4 regions of the Arthrobacter sp. GQ119 genome follow, and region 4 is predicted to be linked to each of the others. Evidence: riboswitches for the same ligand, from Rfam matches in the RefSeq annotation. Region 4 holds a riboswitch; each other region holds the start of a gene.
What was found. Region 4 has a riboswitch for cyclic di-AMP ahead of AC6CH3_RS14145 (C40 family peptidase). Riboswitches for the same ligand answer to the same signal wherever they lie in the genome.
Positions count from the first base shown of each region.

Region 1 (4,189 bases), on a different contig from region 4:
TCGTCGTGGGAGACCTGGTCCTGAATCTGGATACCCGCGAGGTCACCCGGGCCGGGGACGAACTGCAGCTCACGGCCACGCAGTTTGAGCTGCTGCGGTATCTCATGGAAAACCCGAAGCGCGTGGTGAGCAAAGCCCAGATCCTGGACCGCGTGTGGAATTACGACTTCGGCGGCCAAGCCAACATCGTGAAGCTCTACATTTCCTACCTCCGCAGAAAGGTGGACGCCGTCCACCCGCCCATGATCCACACGGTCCGCGGCGCGGGCTACGTCATCAAACCGGCAGACTAGGCCGTGGCAAAGCCCACCGGCGCCACCCGGAGCCAACAGCGCCGCTGGCTGAACCCCGGAACGTGGCATCTCCGCACCCGCCTGGTACTCGTAGCCATGGTCCTGCTCGTGGCCATCTGCGCCGCGGTCGGACTGTTCAGCTATGCCTCCATGGACGCCTTCCTCACGCGCCAGCTGGACGAGCGGCTCACCGGCGCATCAGAGCGTGCCAGTGTTTTCGGGCGGCCGCCCCTCGGGGCGCAGGGGAAGAGGCCCGATCCGTTGGATGCGAAAGGCTTGGGACCGGGCACGCTCGTTGGCCGGATTGAAAACGGACAGGTTTGGAGCGCGGGATTCCTCACCAAGGAGGGCACGCGGGCCTCAGTCTCAGCCGCTGACAACGAGGTTCTCCTGGGCCTCGCCCCCGGCGGGGTCCCTGCCGACCGGACGCTGTCCACCGGGGCGTACCGACTGGTCGCCGACCAGAGCCCCTACGGGGATGTCATGGTCACAGGCCTCCCCCTGGCCGACAAGCAGAACACCCTGACCTCCCTCATCTGGACCATCAGCATCGTGTCGCTCGGCGGCCTTGTGCTTATCGGGCTTGCCGGAACAGTGATCATCCGCCGCACCATGAAGCCCCTCGAACAGCTGTCCGAGGTTGCCACGCAGGTTTCACGCCTGCCCCTCGATGCCGGCGAGGTTGCACTGGCAGTCCGCGTTCCGCCGTCGAACGCCCATCCCGGAACGGAAGTGGGAAGCGTGGGGCACGCGCTCAACCTCATGCTGGACAACGTGTCCAACGCGCTTGAGGCGCGGCAGCAGAGCGAAATGAAGTTCCGCCAGTTCGTGGCCGACGCTTCACACGAGCTCCGCACGCCGCTCACCGCCATCCGCGGCTACACAGAGCTGATGCGCATGACCGAGACCTTCACCCCGAACGGCCAGCGGTCCCTCGCCCGGGTACAAAGCCAGTCTGAGCGGATGAGCACGCTGGTGGAGGACCTGCTGCTGCTCGCCAGGCTCGACGAGGGACAGCCGCTCAAGCTCGGGGACGTGGACCTGACCCAGCTGGTGATCGAAACAGTGAGCGATGAAAAGGTCATGGCTCCGGACCGCAGCTGGCATCTCGAACTGCCCGACGAGCCGGTGGTGGTGCGCGGCGATGCCTCCCAGCTGCACCAGGTGCTGGTCAACCTGCTGTCGAATGCCCGCAAGCACACTGGTCCTGGCACCACAGTGGTCACCCGCGTCAGGACGGCCGCGGACGGGACTGCAGTTATCACCGTGATCGACGACGGCGAAGGCATCCCGCCGGAATTCGTGGACCGGGTTTTCGCCCGCTTCGCCCGCGCAGACGCGTCCCGCGCCGTCCGGGTCCCCGCAGGCGCTGTCCCCGACGGTGTGGTCCCCGCCGGCGCTGTCCCCGCCGGCGAGGGAACCAGCGGCCTGGGCCTGTCAATCGTCCAGTCCATCATCAAAGCCCACGGTGGCGCCGTGGAGGTCGCGTCGCGCCCCGGCCGGACCGAATTCACCGTCACCCTGCCCGTGCGGCCGTCCGCGCAAGGTGACGCGCCGACGTCGTGATGTCCGTTACCTAAATGTGACTTAAGCGCCAGCCTCCTGTACGGTCGATGAGGTGCGGCCATCATCTGGGCCGCATATCCGGATGGACGCCCAGCTCTGCCGCTTCCCGGATTCCGCTTGACCAGGCAGAGGCGGGGGAACCAGAGTCCCGGGCAATCCGCATCAGCCCTTGGGGTGAAGCCGACACGTGTGTTTCCGTGCGGCCGGATGACCTCATCCGAACCCGACAGCTAACTCCGCAGGTGTTGAGAGGCAATCCACCATGTCTGAATTCAAGGTACCAACGCGCCCTGAACGCGATCCAAAACAGTCCCGGCAGAAGATTTCACGCCACCGCGCCGAGCCCGCCCGTCCCGCATCAGCCTGGGGCCGTCTCACCGCGAACATCCCGTCGTTCGGCCGCCGCGCAGCCGTTGTGACCACAGCCTGCGCCGTCCTGATCGGCGTCGGCGCTGCCGGCCAGGCGGCCGAGCACGCCACCCCCGCGGCAGCGCCCGAGGCGGCATCGGCAACAACTGAGGCCCCGCCGACGCTGAACTTCGACAAGACGCTGATCTCCGCCCTGCCCAGCCCCACGGCTGCCCCGGTGGCACCCCAGTCCGTTGCCAAACCGGCGCCGCCCAAGGCTGCACCCGCGGTGAAGGCCGCCCCCAAGGCCGCCGCCAAACCGGCGCCCGCCAAGGCCGCTGCCGCCAAGCCGAAGGCCGTCGCTCCGGCCGTAAAGGCCGCCCCGGCCAAGGTGGCCCCGGCACCCAAGCCCGCGGCCCCTGTGGCAGTGAACGACCCCGCCGGCGCGCAGGCCTATGCCGCCAGCAAGCTGTCCTCGTACGGCTGGGCGGCGGACCAGATGCAGTGCCTCAAGACGCTCTGGACCAAGGAGTCTGAGTGGCGGACCACTGCGACGAACCCCAGCAGCGGTGCGTATGGCGTGGTGCAGTCCCTGCCCGCCGAGAAAATGGCGAGTGCCGGAGCGGACTACCGCACCAACTACCGCACGCAGATCAACTGGGGCCTTGGCTACGTCAAGGAGCGCTACGGCTCCCCCTGCGCTGCACTGAACTTTCACTACGCCAACAACTGGTACTAAACCGGCACCAGTCTGAGAGCGCGGCAGGCATTTCTGCACCGTTTTGAGCGTCCGAAGGGCCCCGGGATCCACGTGATCCGGGGCCCTTCGGCGTCGGTGCAACATGCTGCCGGCGGGAAAGTGGTGCAGAAATGCGTCAGAGCAGTAAGGAGTCAGAGCAGGAAGGAAATGATCCGGCGTCCATCCTCGTCGGCTTCCACCGAGGCTGTGACAGCGGAGTAGTCCGGGATGTGCGGCACGCCGTCGGGCACGACGCCGGTATTCGGGCCCACCGCCACCGTCCGGATTCCGGCCGCCAGGCCTGCAGCGATCCCGGCCGGCGCGTCCTCGAAGACCACGGCGTCCGCAGGCTCCACGCCCAGCAGCTCGGCGGCGCGCAGGTATCCCTCGGGATGCGGTTTGCCGTGGGTGACAAGGTCCGCCGTGACGGCCGTGCCAGGCATGGGCAGACCCGCTGCGCCCATGCGGACGTTCGCCAGCACCCGGTCGGCTGACGTCACCAATGCCACTGCGTCGGCAGGCAAGGCGCGCAGGAGTTCGGCAGCCCCGGGCAAGGCGACAATGCCTTCGGTCCGAACGCGCTCCATCGCACCGAGCTCAGCGGTGAGTGCAGCAACATCCGCGCCGACGGGGGCAAACCGCCGCACGGTGTCCCGTGCCTGCACGCCGTGGGAAGTCCGCAGGATCTCTGCAATGTCCAGACCGTAGCGCGCGGCGAACTCACCCCACACCTGTTCCACCACCGCCGTGGAATCAACCAATGTGCCGTCCATGTCAAAGAGGACGGCACGGGCAACCAGGGCAGTGGAGACGGATTCGGCAGGAAGGTTCATGGATCCATCCTGCCTCATGGAGGGCAGGGAGGACGTTTAGCCGTTCGGCCGGTGGGCCATGTACTGCACCGCCCACTTGTTGCCGTCGGGATCGGCAAAGTAGACAAAGTGGCCCCAGTCCTGCACATCGACGTCGCTGACGTCCACGCCGTTGGCCTTCAGCTGATCGTGGGCTTTGTGGATGTCGCTGACCACAAGCTGGAGGCCGGGTGCTGTACCGGGAGGAGCCTCGTTGAGGCCCTCGCCGATGGCAATCGAGCAGCCGGAACCCGGAGGGGTGAGCTGGACGAAACGGAGACCGTCCATGGGCCTCTCGTCGTAATCGGCGTTGAAGCCGACCTTGTTGACGTAGAAGTCCTTGGCTCGGTCCACATCGGACACCGGGACAAAGATGAGTTCAAGTTTCCAGT
Region 1 is NZ_JCAXEA010000018.1:77,706-81,894, forward strand. It holds gene AC6CH3_RS16830 (response regulator transcription factor) at 1-293, shown strand, start outside; gene AC6CH3_RS16835 (HAMP domain-containing sensor histidine kinase) at 297-1,859, shown strand; cyclic di-AMP (ydaO/yuaA leader) riboswitch at 1,954-2,116, shown strand; gene AC6CH3_RS16840 (aggregation-promoting factor C-terminal-like domain-containing protein) at 2,122-2,946, shown strand; gene AC6CH3_RS16845 (HAD-IA family hydrolase) at 3,099-3,779, opposite strand; gene AC6CH3_RS16850 (VOC family protein) at 3,816-4,189, opposite strand, start outside.
Region 1: it holds a riboswitch for cyclic di-AMP, as region 4 does, so the genes downstream of both, AC6CH3_RS16840 (aggregation-promoting factor C-terminal-like domain-containing protein) here and AC6CH3_RS14145 (C40 family peptidase) in region 4, are expected to answer to the same signal.

Region 2 (4,189 bases), on a different contig from region 4:
GGCGGACCCAGCGCCGCCTCCTGCGCAGGGCGAGCGGCACCGGCGCCGGGCAGTGCTGTTCCTGCACGGCTGGAGCGATTACTTTTTCAATGTTGAACTGGCACGCTTCTGGAACAGCCAGGACTTCGAGTTTTTTGCCCTGGACATGCACAACCACGGCCGCAGCCTGCGCCCCGAGGCGCACGGCGGGTACGTTGCCGATCTGGCAAACTACGACGCCGAAATCAGCACCGCCGTCGGCATGATCACGGCGATGGAGCCCGCGGCGCCGCTGTCGCTTGTGATGATGGGGCACTCCACCGGCGGTCTCGTGGCGGCCCTGTGGGTGAGCCGGAATCCGGGCGTGGTGTCACAGCTTGTCCTGAACAGTCCGTGGCTGGAAATGCACGGCAGTTCCCTGGTCCGGCGGGCCGCCTGGACAATGGTGGAGCCCCTCGCCCGCTTCCGGCCGGAGGCTGTGCTCCGCCTGCCCGAGCGCGGCTTCTACTGGCGCAGCATCAGCAACTCAGCCGAAGGGGAATGGACCCTTGATGACAAGTACCGGCCTCCCATGGCCTTTCCGGTCCGCGCCGGCTGGCTCAGCGCAGTCCTGGCCGGCCAGGCACAGGTTGCCCGCGGGCTCCGTATCGGCATCCCCATCCTGGTGATGATTTCCGGTGCAAGTGCGACCGGGCCGTTCTGGACCGAAGAGATGCGCAGGACGGACGCAGTACTGGACGTCAACGTCATCGCAGTGCGGGCCCTCGCACTGGGCCAGAGCGTGTCCGTGGAGCGGATCGACGGCGCACTGCACGATGTTTTCCTGTCCCGTGCCGAGGTGCGCGCGGACGCCTACCGGCGGCTGGCCCGGTGGATCCACGGCTTTGCCGCTGAGGACGAATCCATCGGTCGGCTGCCATGAGAGTGGCGAGGTGCAACCCGGAAACCGCCCTGTTTGCCTATAGGTAGCTGGCGGGGTTGACGGTCCTGTTATTGACCATGACTTCAAAATGAAGGTGGCAGCCGGTGGAGCTGCCGGTCGTTCCGACAGCAGCTATCCGGCCACCCGGCGCCAGAGTCTGGCCCTTGGAAACGCCGATGCTGGCCAGATGGTTGTAGGTGGTCTTCAGTCCCTTGCCGTGGTCAACAACAATCCGGTTTCCGCCCCCGTACGGGCTCCAGCCTGCCTCGGTGACCTTTCCCCTGGCCGCAGCCAAAACGGGCGTGCCGCACGCCCCGGCGAAGTCAAGCCCCGTATGCAATTCGCCGATTGCCCCGGTCAGGGGATTGACGCGGTGCCCATATTGGGAAGTCACGATCATCGAGGCGAGCGGTGCCCGCAGGCCTGCCGAAGGCGCGGAAGCCCGGGCGGGTTTCGGTGCCGGCTTCCGTACCGGTTTGGGTGCGGCCTTCAGTGCCGGTTTCCGCGCCGGCTTCGATGCCGCTTTCCGCGCCGCTTTTGGTGCCGCTTTCGGTGCCGCTTTCCGCGCCGGGGAGGACTTGACCTGGGGCTGGTCAAAAACCAGTGACGATCCTGCATCCGCGAGCAGGGAGGGTTGTGCGGCCGGAGCGGCCACTGCACTGGCAGGAACCTCCCCCGTGGCCAAGATCCCTGTTGGCGCGGCGTGAGCCGTGGAGAGTACGGTCATGCCGATCATTCCTGTCACCGCCGCCGCAACAGCCAGCTTTTGGCCGCGGCCCCGCGGCCTTGGCACTGGGGATGAGGCTGCCCGGCGGCGGCCCTTACTGGATGTGCGGAAGAAAATGGCACGGCGCAGGGCGTGCTTGTCGTGGGAAGGCACAGCGTAGGTCCTCTCGGCGCCGGCGAAATTAGCTGTCGGATTCGGACGAGTGGACTGTCCGGCCTCCCCTGCCGCGCGCCTCACAGGCATGCAGTGACAGGGCCAGGCTTCACCCCAAGACGCCCAAAGGCGTCATTCATGGGTCTTCCGCCCCCGCCTGGAGTGATGGGTTCATGTACCGCCGGCGGGGTTTGGCGAAGCGGGTACACGCATACCTGGTGAAGGTATGTGGTACCAACCATGAAACCAAGAAAAACAGGAAGTTACAAATTCGTTACGAAGACTATGGCGTGTTGCAGTTGCAGAAGGAGAAGAAAGGGATTAATGATCGTCGCCGGATGCGGCGCCGGACGGATGAGCAAATACCTGACGCGCACGGGACTGAACGTCACAGGTGTGGACCTGTCCCCGGAGATGACCCGGGTCGCGCAGCAGCTCCATCCCGGTCTCAGCTTTGAAGCAAAATTGCACTCCCCCGAGGGAGTCGCCACCCGGTTCACTGAGCAAGGCTTCTTGGCACGCGCACAACTGGTACGCTCACCGAGAGCCATGGAAAACCACCAGCAGGCCGCCATTCTGCTTGGCAAACCACAGCCTCAAATCCTGGGCGCGCGTAGCAGTGCAGCGTTCCAGGGAAACTTCTTCTAAGGTCGTGTGGGTGAAGCCCCGACCCTACCCGGGCTGATGGGTGGCGGCCGCCACGGGAGTCTTGGCAGCGTCCACCGCTCCCCCGTAGCGGCGGTCCCGCTGGGCATAGATGCCCACGGCGTCCCACAGGGTGCGGCGGTCCACATCCGGCCAGAGCGTGTCGAGAAAGACGAACTCCGCATAGGCCGACTGCCAGAGCATGAAGTTGGACAACCGCTGCTCCCCCGAACTGCGCAGGAACAGGTCGACGTCGGGCAAGTCCGGTTCGTCGAGGTACTTTTGGACGGTTTTCTCCGTGATGGAACCGGGCTTGAGCCGTCCGGCGGCGACGTCCTCGGCGATGGCCGATACGGCGTCGGCAATCTCGGCGCGGCCACCGTAATTAACACACATAGTTAGCGTGCACGTGCTGTTTCCGGCGGTATAGGCCTCGGCTTCTTCCAGTTCGCGGATCACTGATCCCCAGAGCTTGGGCCGGCGGCCGGACCAGCGCACCCGCACGCCCCAGTCGTCCAGCTGGTTCCGCTGCCGGCGCAGCACATCCTTGTTAAATCCCATCAGGAAGCGCACTTCCTCCGGGGACCGCCGCCAGTTCTCCGTGGAGAATGCGTAGACGGTGATGTACTTGATGCCGAGTTCGATGGCGCCCGCCACCACGTCAAGCAGCGCAGGCTCCCCCGCCTTGTGGCCCTCGATGCGGGGCAGCCCCCGCTGATTGGCCCACCGTCCGTTGCCGTCCATGACAATCGCCACGTGCCGGGGCACGAATTCCGCCGGGATCGCCGGGGCAACAGCACCGGAGGGGTGCGGATACGGCGGCATCACAGGGGCGGTCCGGCGCCTGGCAGGGGTGGTCTTCTTTCCCAAGGACACTGTTAGGTACGCTCCACATGCTTGAGGGATTTCAGGACACGTTCAAGATGCCACTGCAGGTAACTGGCCACGAGGCCTGCCGCTTCCCGCCGGTGCAGCGGCAGGGAGGAATCCGCCGTCGTCCAGTTTCCGGTGAGCAGGGCACCCAACAGCGCCACCGTCTCGGCGGCCGGGGCCGCTGATCCGGGCGGCCGGCATTCCCCGCAGACCATGCCGCCCAGCGGCGCTGAAAAGGCGTTGTGCGGCCCTGCCGCACCGCAGCGCGCGCAGCGGGTAAAGCTGGGGGCCCAGCCGCCGGTGGCCAGTGCACGCAGCAGATAGGAGTCCAGGATCAGTTCCGGCGTGTGGTCCCCGCGGCTCAGGGCCGCCAGCGCGCCGACGAGCAGGTTGTACTGCGCGGTGCCGGCCTCGCCGTCGACGTCTGTCAGCTTTTCGGCGGTCTCCGTCATGGCGGCGGCAACCGTGTACCTGCCGTAGTCGGCGGCGATGTTCCCGCCGTAGGCCCCCTTGGCGACGGCCTGGGTGACGATGTCCAGGGACTTGCCGGATACCAGCTGCAGGTCTGCCACCATGAAGGGTTCAAGACGCGCGCCGAAGCGGCTGCTGGTGCGGCGGACGCCCTTCGCGACCGCCCTCACCTGGCCGTGGTGCTTCGTCAGCAGCGTGATGATCCGGTCCGCTTCGCCCAGTTTGTGGGTGCGCAGCACTACGGCCTCATCGCGGTAGGCACGCGCTGCAAATGACTGTTGGACCACGCTTAATCTTCGCACTGTCTGCAGGAAAACCCTGCTTTCCGGCGTGCAGGTGCGCCGCCGTCCGTTTGCCGGCGGCGCACCTGCACGGGTTAGGCCTGGGCGTCCCGGATGGCGCGGTTGACGGCCGAGACG
Region 2 is NZ_JCAXEA010000016.1:118,241-122,429, reverse strand. It holds gene AC6CH3_RS15730 (alpha/beta fold hydrolase) at 1-901, shown strand, start outside; gene AC6CH3_RS15725 (M23 family metallopeptidase) at 939-1,628, opposite strand; cyclic di-AMP (ydaO/yuaA leader) riboswitch at 1,787-1,961, opposite strand; gene AC6CH3_RS15720 (class I SAM-dependent methyltransferase) at 2,106-2,429, shown strand; gene AC6CH3_RS15715 (isoprenyl transferase) at 2,454-3,302, opposite strand; gene recO (DNA repair protein RecO) at 3,305-4,057, opposite strand; gene leuA (2-isopropylmalate synthase) at 4,147-4,189, opposite strand, start outside.
Region 2: it holds a riboswitch for cyclic di-AMP, as region 4 does, so the genes downstream of both, AC6CH3_RS15725 (M23 family metallopeptidase) here and AC6CH3_RS14145 (C40 family peptidase) in region 4, are expected to answer to the same signal.

Region 3 (4,189 bases), on a different contig from region 4:
CCCATTGACCCGACAATCCCTGCCCGAAAAGATCAGAACCTGGACACAGCAATCCAACGGAGGGACGAAGAAATGGGTGATTTCATCGCGTACCTGGACACGTCCGAGGTCCGGCCAGGCAAGCTCGCTGAGCTCAAGGCGGCCATGGCGGAATTGGCCGAGTTCGTCGAATTGAACGAGCCCCGGATCATCAACTATTCCGTCTACTTCTCAGAGGACGGGTCCACGATGTGCGTCTTGCACTTCCATCCGGATGCGGCATCACTGGAGTTCCACATGCAGGTGGCGGGCCCGAAATTCCCGCCCATCGCACCGCTAATCCATATGCGGTCGATCGAACTCTTTGGCCGTCCCAGCGAGGCGCTCGTGGATCAATTCAAGGCCAAGGCCAAGCTCCTGGGCAGCGGCACGGTCATTGTCCGTGACCTTCATGCGGGCTTCGCCCGTCTGGATTTGGGTTGACGAACACCGCGCCGGCCCGAGTGCTACGAGATGGGGCTCGATGGTTGCCATGAAGTGCGGACATATTCGTACGCGCCCGGACTGGCGAGACGTGGGCCGGTGGGATACTGGTCAGCACAACGGGTGGGGATTGGGGGGAGTTGGGGAATGGTGCTGGACACGGCAACACTGCGGATTGCGTTCGCTGTGATGGCGTTGGCGCTCGGTCTCCTCTTTTACTTCTCCGCCTTCCGCAGCACTCGCTCCCCGTACAGTGCCTGGTGGTGCGCCGCCCTGCTCCTGTTTCTCTGCGGTTCCGCGTGTTTTCTCCTCAACGGCACGCCGCACCAGTGGTGGGCCAATACGCTGGGAAATGTCCTGCTGGTTGCCGGGGCCGGGAGCGCCTGGGCCGGTGCCCGTTCGCTGCGGACGCCGAAATACAACTTCTGGCTTTTCAGCGCCGTTCCCGTCGTGGCGGGCGTGGCTTCTGCCCTCGACAATCCCGGCGAGAACGTCTGGTCCGGGGGCGCCGTTTTTCTCGCGTCGATGTCGCTGATGATTGCCCTCGCCTCACGCGAGCTGTGGCGTTTGGAGCCGGGGTACACTCGGGTCCGCATTCCGATGGCGATCGCCGCAGGCGGTGTTTCAGTGTTCTACCTGGGCCGGCTGATCGTCTTTATCGCTGCAGGCCCCGACAGCCCGACGTTCGTGACGTACTTCGGTTCCGCCGTGACCACCCTGGTTACGATGGTGCTCCTGGCGGTGGTCTCGTTCAGCATGGCCGGTCTCAGCACGGAGCAGCACACGCGGGCGCTGACAACCGTCGCCAGCCAGGACGGGCTCACGGGCCTGCTCAACAGATCGGCATTCTTGGATATGGCGTCCGAACAGCTCCGCCGCGGCCGGGGCAACAAGAGCGGGGGAGCGCTGATCCTCGCGGACCTGGATCATTTCAAGGCCATCAATGACACCCATGGCCACGCCGCCGGCGATCTGGCGCTTCAGGCCTTCGCCGACGCCTGCCGTGCAACGGTCCGCTCCACGGACCTCGTGGGGAGGTACGGCGGCGAGGAGTTCATCGTGTTTGCCCCGGGCGCGAGCCCCTACTCCGCGGAGATCATCGTCAAAGAAATCAGCCGGCGGCTCGCCAAGGGGTCGGTTCCCGACGTGCCGAAAATGCCCACGGTCAGCTACGGCATCGCTGCGGTGGACGCGGGTGTGCTCAGCCTGGACGGACCAATTGCAGCCGCTGACGCCGCGCTCTATGAGGCCAAATCCCTCGGACGGAACCGGGCAGTTCTCGGCTAGCAGAAGAAGCCGGTGCCCCGCTGCCCCCAAGGCAGCGGAGCACCGGCTCCGGCGTAATCAGGCTCCGGCGTAATCAGGCTTCGGCGTTGTCAGGCTCCGGCGCGCACGAAGGTGACGGGGCCGGTGGCGGTCAGCCAGGACAGCGGGTGAACCACGGTCTCGTTGACGCCGTTCATCCCGCCGCTGAGCACCTTGCCGTTGCCCACGAAGATTCCCACGTGGCCGGACTGGACCACCATGTCACCGGGCTGGGGGGTGGACACGACTTTGCCGTGGTTCATGAACTGCATCGGAGCAAGGTCGCCCACTCGGATGCCGGAGGCGCCGAGTGCCTTTTCGACCATCGCGGTGCAGTCCTGGGTGATGCCCAGCTGGGCGTATGCGGCCGACACCATGGAGGCATTCACGCCCCCGGCGGCGGCAGCGGGAGCCTTCGCGGGAGCCGCTGCGGACTGGACGGAGATTTTCGGGGCAGGTACCTTCGGGGCAGGCGCGGCAACGGGGGCTGCGGCAGCCGCTGGAGCGGCAGCGGCGCGCGGTGCCGCCGGCTTTTCGACGACGGGCGCCTGCACCACGGGGGCAGGGGTGGACTTCACCGCGGGCCGCTCGAAGGCGATCTTGACGCTGGAGCTGGCGCTCAGGGGTGCCTGGACCTGGCTGGCGGCCGTGGGCGCTGACGCGGGGGCGGCGTCCTTCTGGGCCGGCGCGTTGGCAGCGTTCGCTGCCATGCTGCCGGTGAAGGCGAGTCCCGATGCCGCGAGGATTACGGCGGCCTGGCGTCCCAGTCCTCCGGCATTGGCCGTGACAGCACGCGATGCGGATACGAACGGATTCGAACGGCCGGCCGCTGCGCGGCGGGCACGGGTAAAGCGTGACGACATGAAGGAGCCTCTCCCGATGCCTGCGAGGTGAGCTGTCGGATTCGGATGGGAGACACCCGGCCGCGCGCCCTGACGAGTTCAGGAACTGCGCGGCTTCACCCCAAGGCCCTTTCGTGCGGGCCAAAATTGGTTTCCCCGTCTCTGCCGTGCATGGTCTGTGAACGGATCCCGGGCAGCGGCAGAGTTAGGCAATCAGCGCGGGAGTGCCTTCCTCGGTGAGGAAGGCACGTCTTCCACGGTACGGGAGCCTTTTCCAAAAGTCACATTAAGGTAACGGAGGCGTGTCGCTCCGTCCGAAGCGTGCTGTTCATGCTGACCGGGCGGAACCTCACCCTGCCGATGCCTACTTCTTGGTCTGGCGGTACCGCTCGATCTGTTTCAGCCGCCGCAGGAGGCTGTCGCGCCGCGGGTGCGGAACGGCGTCGGGCTCCTCGGCGGTGAGGTCGATGTGCTTGGTCCCGTACTGCCACAGGAGGAGGTCATCCAGCAGCCGGTCCGGGCCGGGGGAGTAGCGGTGGTCCAGGGCCTTGCGGACCTCGGTGATCCTGTTGGCACTGAGAAGCCCGGCAAGCTGGACGGTCTGGTTCAGGCCGTGGGCTGCCATGAGTTCGGCGGCCCATCCCCAGTCGTCATCCACCTTGCGGTCCACGTGCGGCAGCAGCGTCCGCCAGACGTCGCGGATGCGGTTGGGTGTGAGCGGGGCGGCGCCGTCACCGTCCATGTCCCAGTAGCCGCGGACCTCCTCGTAGCGCTCGTGCAGGTCCGCGAAGGCGCTCTCCACCGTCTCCAGCATGGCGGCCGTGGCGGTGAACTGGCGGTCGAAATGCGGGGTCCAGGCCCGCGGATCCTCCGCCTTGAAGCGGATGTCGTGTTCGATCTCGCTCCATGCATGCGCGAACACCGTGCGGATCTGGCATTCGAAGAAGTAGCTGCCGTTGGGCTGCGCTTCGGAGTTGAAGACCTTCTGGTACTCCTTGACGGCCTCATTCTGGATGGTCCGCAGAATCAGGTGCCGGCTGGAGTAGCCGTACGTCCCGGACTCGATGGAGCCGATGTCCTTCTCGCGGTCTCCGCGGCAGTCAAACAGCTGCCGCTGCCGCTTGATGAGGTTGGCCACCACCGCATTTTCCGCAGGGAGCTTGGTGATGACGCGGACACCCACCATGTCATTAAGGGTGCGGAACGGGTCGGGGAACTTCAGGACGCGCGGGCCGCCGGGTTCCAGGGGCTCCTCGGTGCGGGAGATTTTCTCCCGGAAGGAGTCCACGGTCTTGGTACGGCCGGTCACGAACAATGGCGTGACCTCGGTGTCCTTGAGCATGGTCCGCAGCATCTGCAGGACGTCCCGGGTGACAAGCTTCAGGGCAGGCCGGACGCGCTCATACAGTTCCACGCTTTCCTGCACGGAGTCGCGCTGACTGACGTCCAGGCGATCCCAGTTGCTTGCCATGGTTCCAAACTATCAAGGGCGTGCGACAGTCGCCGGTGTGACACCGGCAGCGCCACCTCAGCCACTCCCTTCCGCCCGGGGGGAGCCGCGTCCCTGTAGGCTCGGGGCA
Region 3 is NZ_JCAXEA010000002.1:113,651-117,839, forward strand. It holds gene AC6CH3_RS02430 (hypothetical protein) at 73-462, shown strand; gene AC6CH3_RS02435 (GGDEF domain-containing protein) at 610-1,749, shown strand; gene AC6CH3_RS02440 (NlpC/P60 family protein) at 1,839-2,630, opposite strand; cyclic di-AMP (ydaO/yuaA leader) riboswitch at 2,638-2,821, opposite strand; gene AC6CH3_RS02445 (GTP pyrophosphokinase) at 2,974-4,080, opposite strand.
Region 3: it holds a riboswitch for cyclic di-AMP, as region 4 does, so the genes downstream of both, AC6CH3_RS02440 (NlpC/P60 family protein) here and AC6CH3_RS14145 (C40 family peptidase) in region 4, are expected to answer to the same signal.

Region 4 (4,189 bases):
GCGGCCGTCTCCGGAAGCAGGAAGGGATCCCATGCGGGGGTCGGCTTCTCCAGTTCCTTGATTTGCCAGATGGTGCCAACGGGAGGCGCCGGGACGAACCGCAACTTCCAGCCCATTTCGGCCGGGGTGTGATCCCCCTTGACGTTGTTGCACCGGAGGCAGGCCGCCACGAGGTTTTCCCAGGTATCCGCACCGCCCCGCGATTTCGGCTGGACGTGGTCTATGGTGTGGGCTGCCTTGCCACAGTACGCGCACCGGTGGCCGTCCCTGCGCAGTACCCCGCGCCGGCTGACTGCGGTGACCATGTTATAGCGCGGCCGGATATAACGGTTCAGGAGGATCACGGAGGGGCGTCCCATGATGTCCTTCGGCCCCACGACGGGATCGTCACCTTCAGCAACCACGCTGGCTTTTCCTGTGAGCACAAGAACCAGCGCCCGGCGGAAGGTCACAACCGCCAAGGGTTCATATCCAGCATTAAGAACGAGCGTGCGCATGCGCATACCTCTTCACGGCCGCACCCGGCAGAGGCGCGAGGGCCGGCTGCCCTCTGCATGTCCGGGCTATGGATCGACACCACAAGAGTAAACACTCTTAGCGTATATCGACGAATCGGCCTAACATTCGGCCACGGCGTGTCGGTGTTCAGCCCGGGCAGTTTTAAGACAAAAGGACCCCCGCCTCAGAGGCAGGGGTCCTTTTAAGCCTTTGCTCGTGGCTTAGCCGCCGACGCGGATGAAGACCGGGCCGGAGCCGACGTTCACGCTGAACAGAGCGGTGGTTCCGCCGTTCCAGCCACCGTGTACAGCCTGGCCGTTGCCCACGTAGACAGCGATGTGGGCCAGGCCCATGCCGCCGTTTTCGTAGTAGGCGAGGTCGCCCGGCTTGGCTTCGGCAGCGCTGACGGTGCGACCCAAGGACAGGTAACCTGCCGGCCAGCCGTGGTAGTGGACGCCCACAGCAGCCAGCGAGTTGGTGGCGAGTGCGGTGCAGTCCTGTGCGACACCCAGCTGGGCGTAGGCAGCTGCGGCAATGGAAGCTCCCTTGCCGCTTGCCGAGGACGTGTTGGCAAGAGGTGCAGCTTCCACGGTCGCCGTGGCCTGAACTGTCGGAGCAGCCTTGACGGCCGGGGCTTCCACGGCAGGCGCAGCTTCCTGGACGTTGACGACCGGCTCGGGAGCCTCAACGACGGGGGCCGGGGTGGTGGTGATCGCCGGCTTCTCGTAGGAGATGGCGATGCTGGATGCTGCCGAAATCGGCGCCGACGCCAGGGACTGGACTTCCAGGGTGGACGTGGAAGCCGAATCGCGCTGAACGTTGGTCTCTGCGGCGTTGGCGGCGATGCCGCTGGTCAGAACGAGTCCGGAGGCGGCAGCGATAACAGCAGCCTGACGGCCTACTCCGCCGGCGTTGTCGCCGACAGCCTTGGCAATGACGGACAGCGAGTTGGTCTTGGTGACCTCGGCGCGGTGGCGTGCAATGGTCGCACGTGTAGTCATGATTTCTCTCTTTCGTGTTCCACGTCCCGCTGTAGCAGGCCGCGGTTTAGCGACGCGCCGGCGTCTTGGGGGTACGCCGAATCGTCTCGAATGGGGGTTTTAGCGAAGGGTGTAGAACGAGGACGTGCCCGTGGCGGACACTGCATGCAGGATCGTGCCCTGCGAGGGGTTCAGCGCGCTGATCATCATGCCGTTGCCAACGTAGATGCCAACGTGGGCACCGCCGTTCTGCATGACCAGGTCGCCGGGAGCGGGAGTCGACGTAGGCTTCATGGCTGTCCACGCATTGACGCGCGGAATGCTGATGCCCGCCTGTGCGTAGACCCACTGGGTGAAGCCGGAGCAGTCCCAGCCGCTGGGAGTGGTGCCGCCCCAGACGTACGGGCTGCCGATGCCGGTGTAGGCGATGCCCGCAAGACCTGACGTTGCGCCCGAGCGTGCGGCGTCAACCAGTTTCCCGGCCTCGGCCGCGAGGGTATCCACGGCAGCTTCGGGGCTGGCCGTGTCGTCGCTGGACTGGGGGGCGACGGTCTCAATGACGGGGGCTGCCTCGGTGGTAACGGCAGGACGCTCGAAGGAGACGGTTGCGGTGGGCGCGGCGGTCACAGCAAGCTGTGTCGCCTGGGATCCGGACTCAGCGGAGGCGGAAACACCGATGTTGGCGTCGGATGCGTTGGCCGGCATGCCGGCGCTCAGGACGAGTCCTGAAGCGGCCGCAATGACTGCTGCCTGACGACCTACTGTGCCTGCATTGGCGCTTACTGCCTTGGACACGGAGTCCAGCGGGTTCTTACGAACCGTTTGCGCACGGTGGCGCGCAAGATTGTGGCGTGAAGACACGAAGGTAGCCTCTCCCAATGCCTACGAGGTGAGCTGTCGGATTCGGATGGGAGTCACCCGGCCGCGCCGCTTCCTGGGAAGCTTTGCGACTTAACCCCAAGGCCTTCTTGCGAAGACCAAAATTGGTTCCCCCGCCCCTGCCAGACGATGTAATGCGAACGGACCTTGAGCGGTGGCAGAGTTAGGCAATCCACTCAAGGGCGTCAACTTCGGAAAAGTTGACGCGGTTTAGACGGTACAACAGTTCGGAGGCAATGTCACATTCAGGTCACGGCGTGTAACGGGAATATGAGAGTTCTCCATCGGCTTTGCTTACAGCCAGCCTTCGGGATCAACGACTTCTCCGTTGACCATCACCTCAAAGTGGAGGTGGCAGCCGGTGGATGCGCCGGTGGTCCCGCTAAGTGCCACCGCGTCGCCCCGACTGACCTTCTGGCCAACCTGAACGCTCGATGACGACAAATGGTTATACGTGGTTTCGAGGCCGTTGCCGTGGTCGATGACAACCCTGTTGCCGCCGCCGAACTCGTGCCAGTCCGCATACGTGACCGTGCCGCTGGCCGCTGCGTACACCTCTGTCCCACACTGGGCCGCGAAGTCCTGGCCACGGTGGAACTCTCCGGCGCCGCCAGTGATAGGACTCACGCGGTATCCGAAGGGCGAGGACTTCACCATGGTCGCCAAGGGCGAGCCAAGGCTGCCGACGGAGGCCGCGCGGCTAATGCTGCCGGCGGACTGGGCGCTCAGGAGTTGCTTGAGCTTGCCGTCCGGGTCGCCGGCTGTCGCCACAGAGGTGCGGCTGAAGTCAATCTTGGCTGCCGCCTCGGCGGAGACCTCTGGCTGCGGCGTGGCGGCACCTGCGCCGGCGGAGGCACTGTGGTCGGCCGTGGCCAGGACCGGGCTCGTGGCGGGGACTGTGACCGTCAGCAGGAGGCCCGAGGCGGCAAGAGCCACCCCGACTTTCTGGCCAACTCCGCTGGCAGCGGCGAAGTCAGCGACCTGACGGAAAGGACTGCGCTGCTTCCGCGCTTGACGCTGCGCATCGCGGGGTCGCTCAGCGGCGACCGCTACGGGCGTGCGGGGCTCCGCAGCGGAGCCGGTAGCGCGGCGGCGGCCCCGGGCATTCTGCATGGTCAAGAACGGTTCCTCTCTGGGTAGCCTGCGAAGTTAGCTGTCGGATTCGGGTCAGAGAGTTGATCGACCCGGTCCGCAATGACAAGCCTTTTTTGGCACAGGGGTATCCGGAGATTCCGTCTGTGGAAGGTGGCTTGCTGCTGCGGACTTCACCCCAAGGCCGTGTTGAACGGCCAGTTGTGGTTCCTCCGCCTCTGCCAGAAGGTGTTTCGAGCGACTGATCCGCTGGCAGAGTTCGGCTCCGGATCAGGTAACGCTTTGGTATCGGCGCTGCGACTTAACTATAGGTGATTAAATCGGGCAGTAATAATTCCGTTATCTTGGTTGTGCAAAAGTGGTGGGTCGTCCTGCCAGCTGATGTCGGACAAATCTATACCGGAGGTGACTCAGGCCACCCGGACAAACACGTGCGCAGCAACTTCGGGCGGCAACTCGAGGGCGCCGTCGATGCCAGGGACGCGCACGGAAATGTACTCCCCGACCCGTTCCAGCGACACGGTCGCGCCCGGGCGGATCCCGCCCTCGTCCAGCTGTTGCAGGAGTTCGGGCTCGACCTGAATCGGTTCGGCGAGCCTGCTGACGGTCACCCGCGAGTCCGGGCCGTAACTGCCCATGGCGTCCAGCAGGTTCAGGTCGCCGTCGGTAAAGGTACCCGACGGCTCGCCGCCCAGCGCAGCCAGCCCGGGAATGGGGTTGCCATAGGGCGATTCTGTGGG
Region 4 is NZ_JCAXEA010000014.1:89,731-93,919, forward strand. It holds gene AC6CH3_RS14135 (HNH endonuclease) at 1-497, opposite strand, end outside; gene AC6CH3_RS14140 (NlpC/P60 family protein) at 720-1,499, opposite strand; gene AC6CH3_RS14145 (C40 family peptidase) at 1,599-2,273, opposite strand; cyclic di-AMP (ydaO/yuaA leader) riboswitch at 2,344-2,513, opposite strand; gene AC6CH3_RS14150 (M23 family metallopeptidase) at 2,652-3,476, opposite strand; cyclic di-AMP (ydaO/yuaA leader) riboswitch at 3,481-3,690, opposite strand; gene AC6CH3_RS14155 (iron-dependent transcriptional repressor DtxR) at 3,860-4,189, opposite strand, start outside.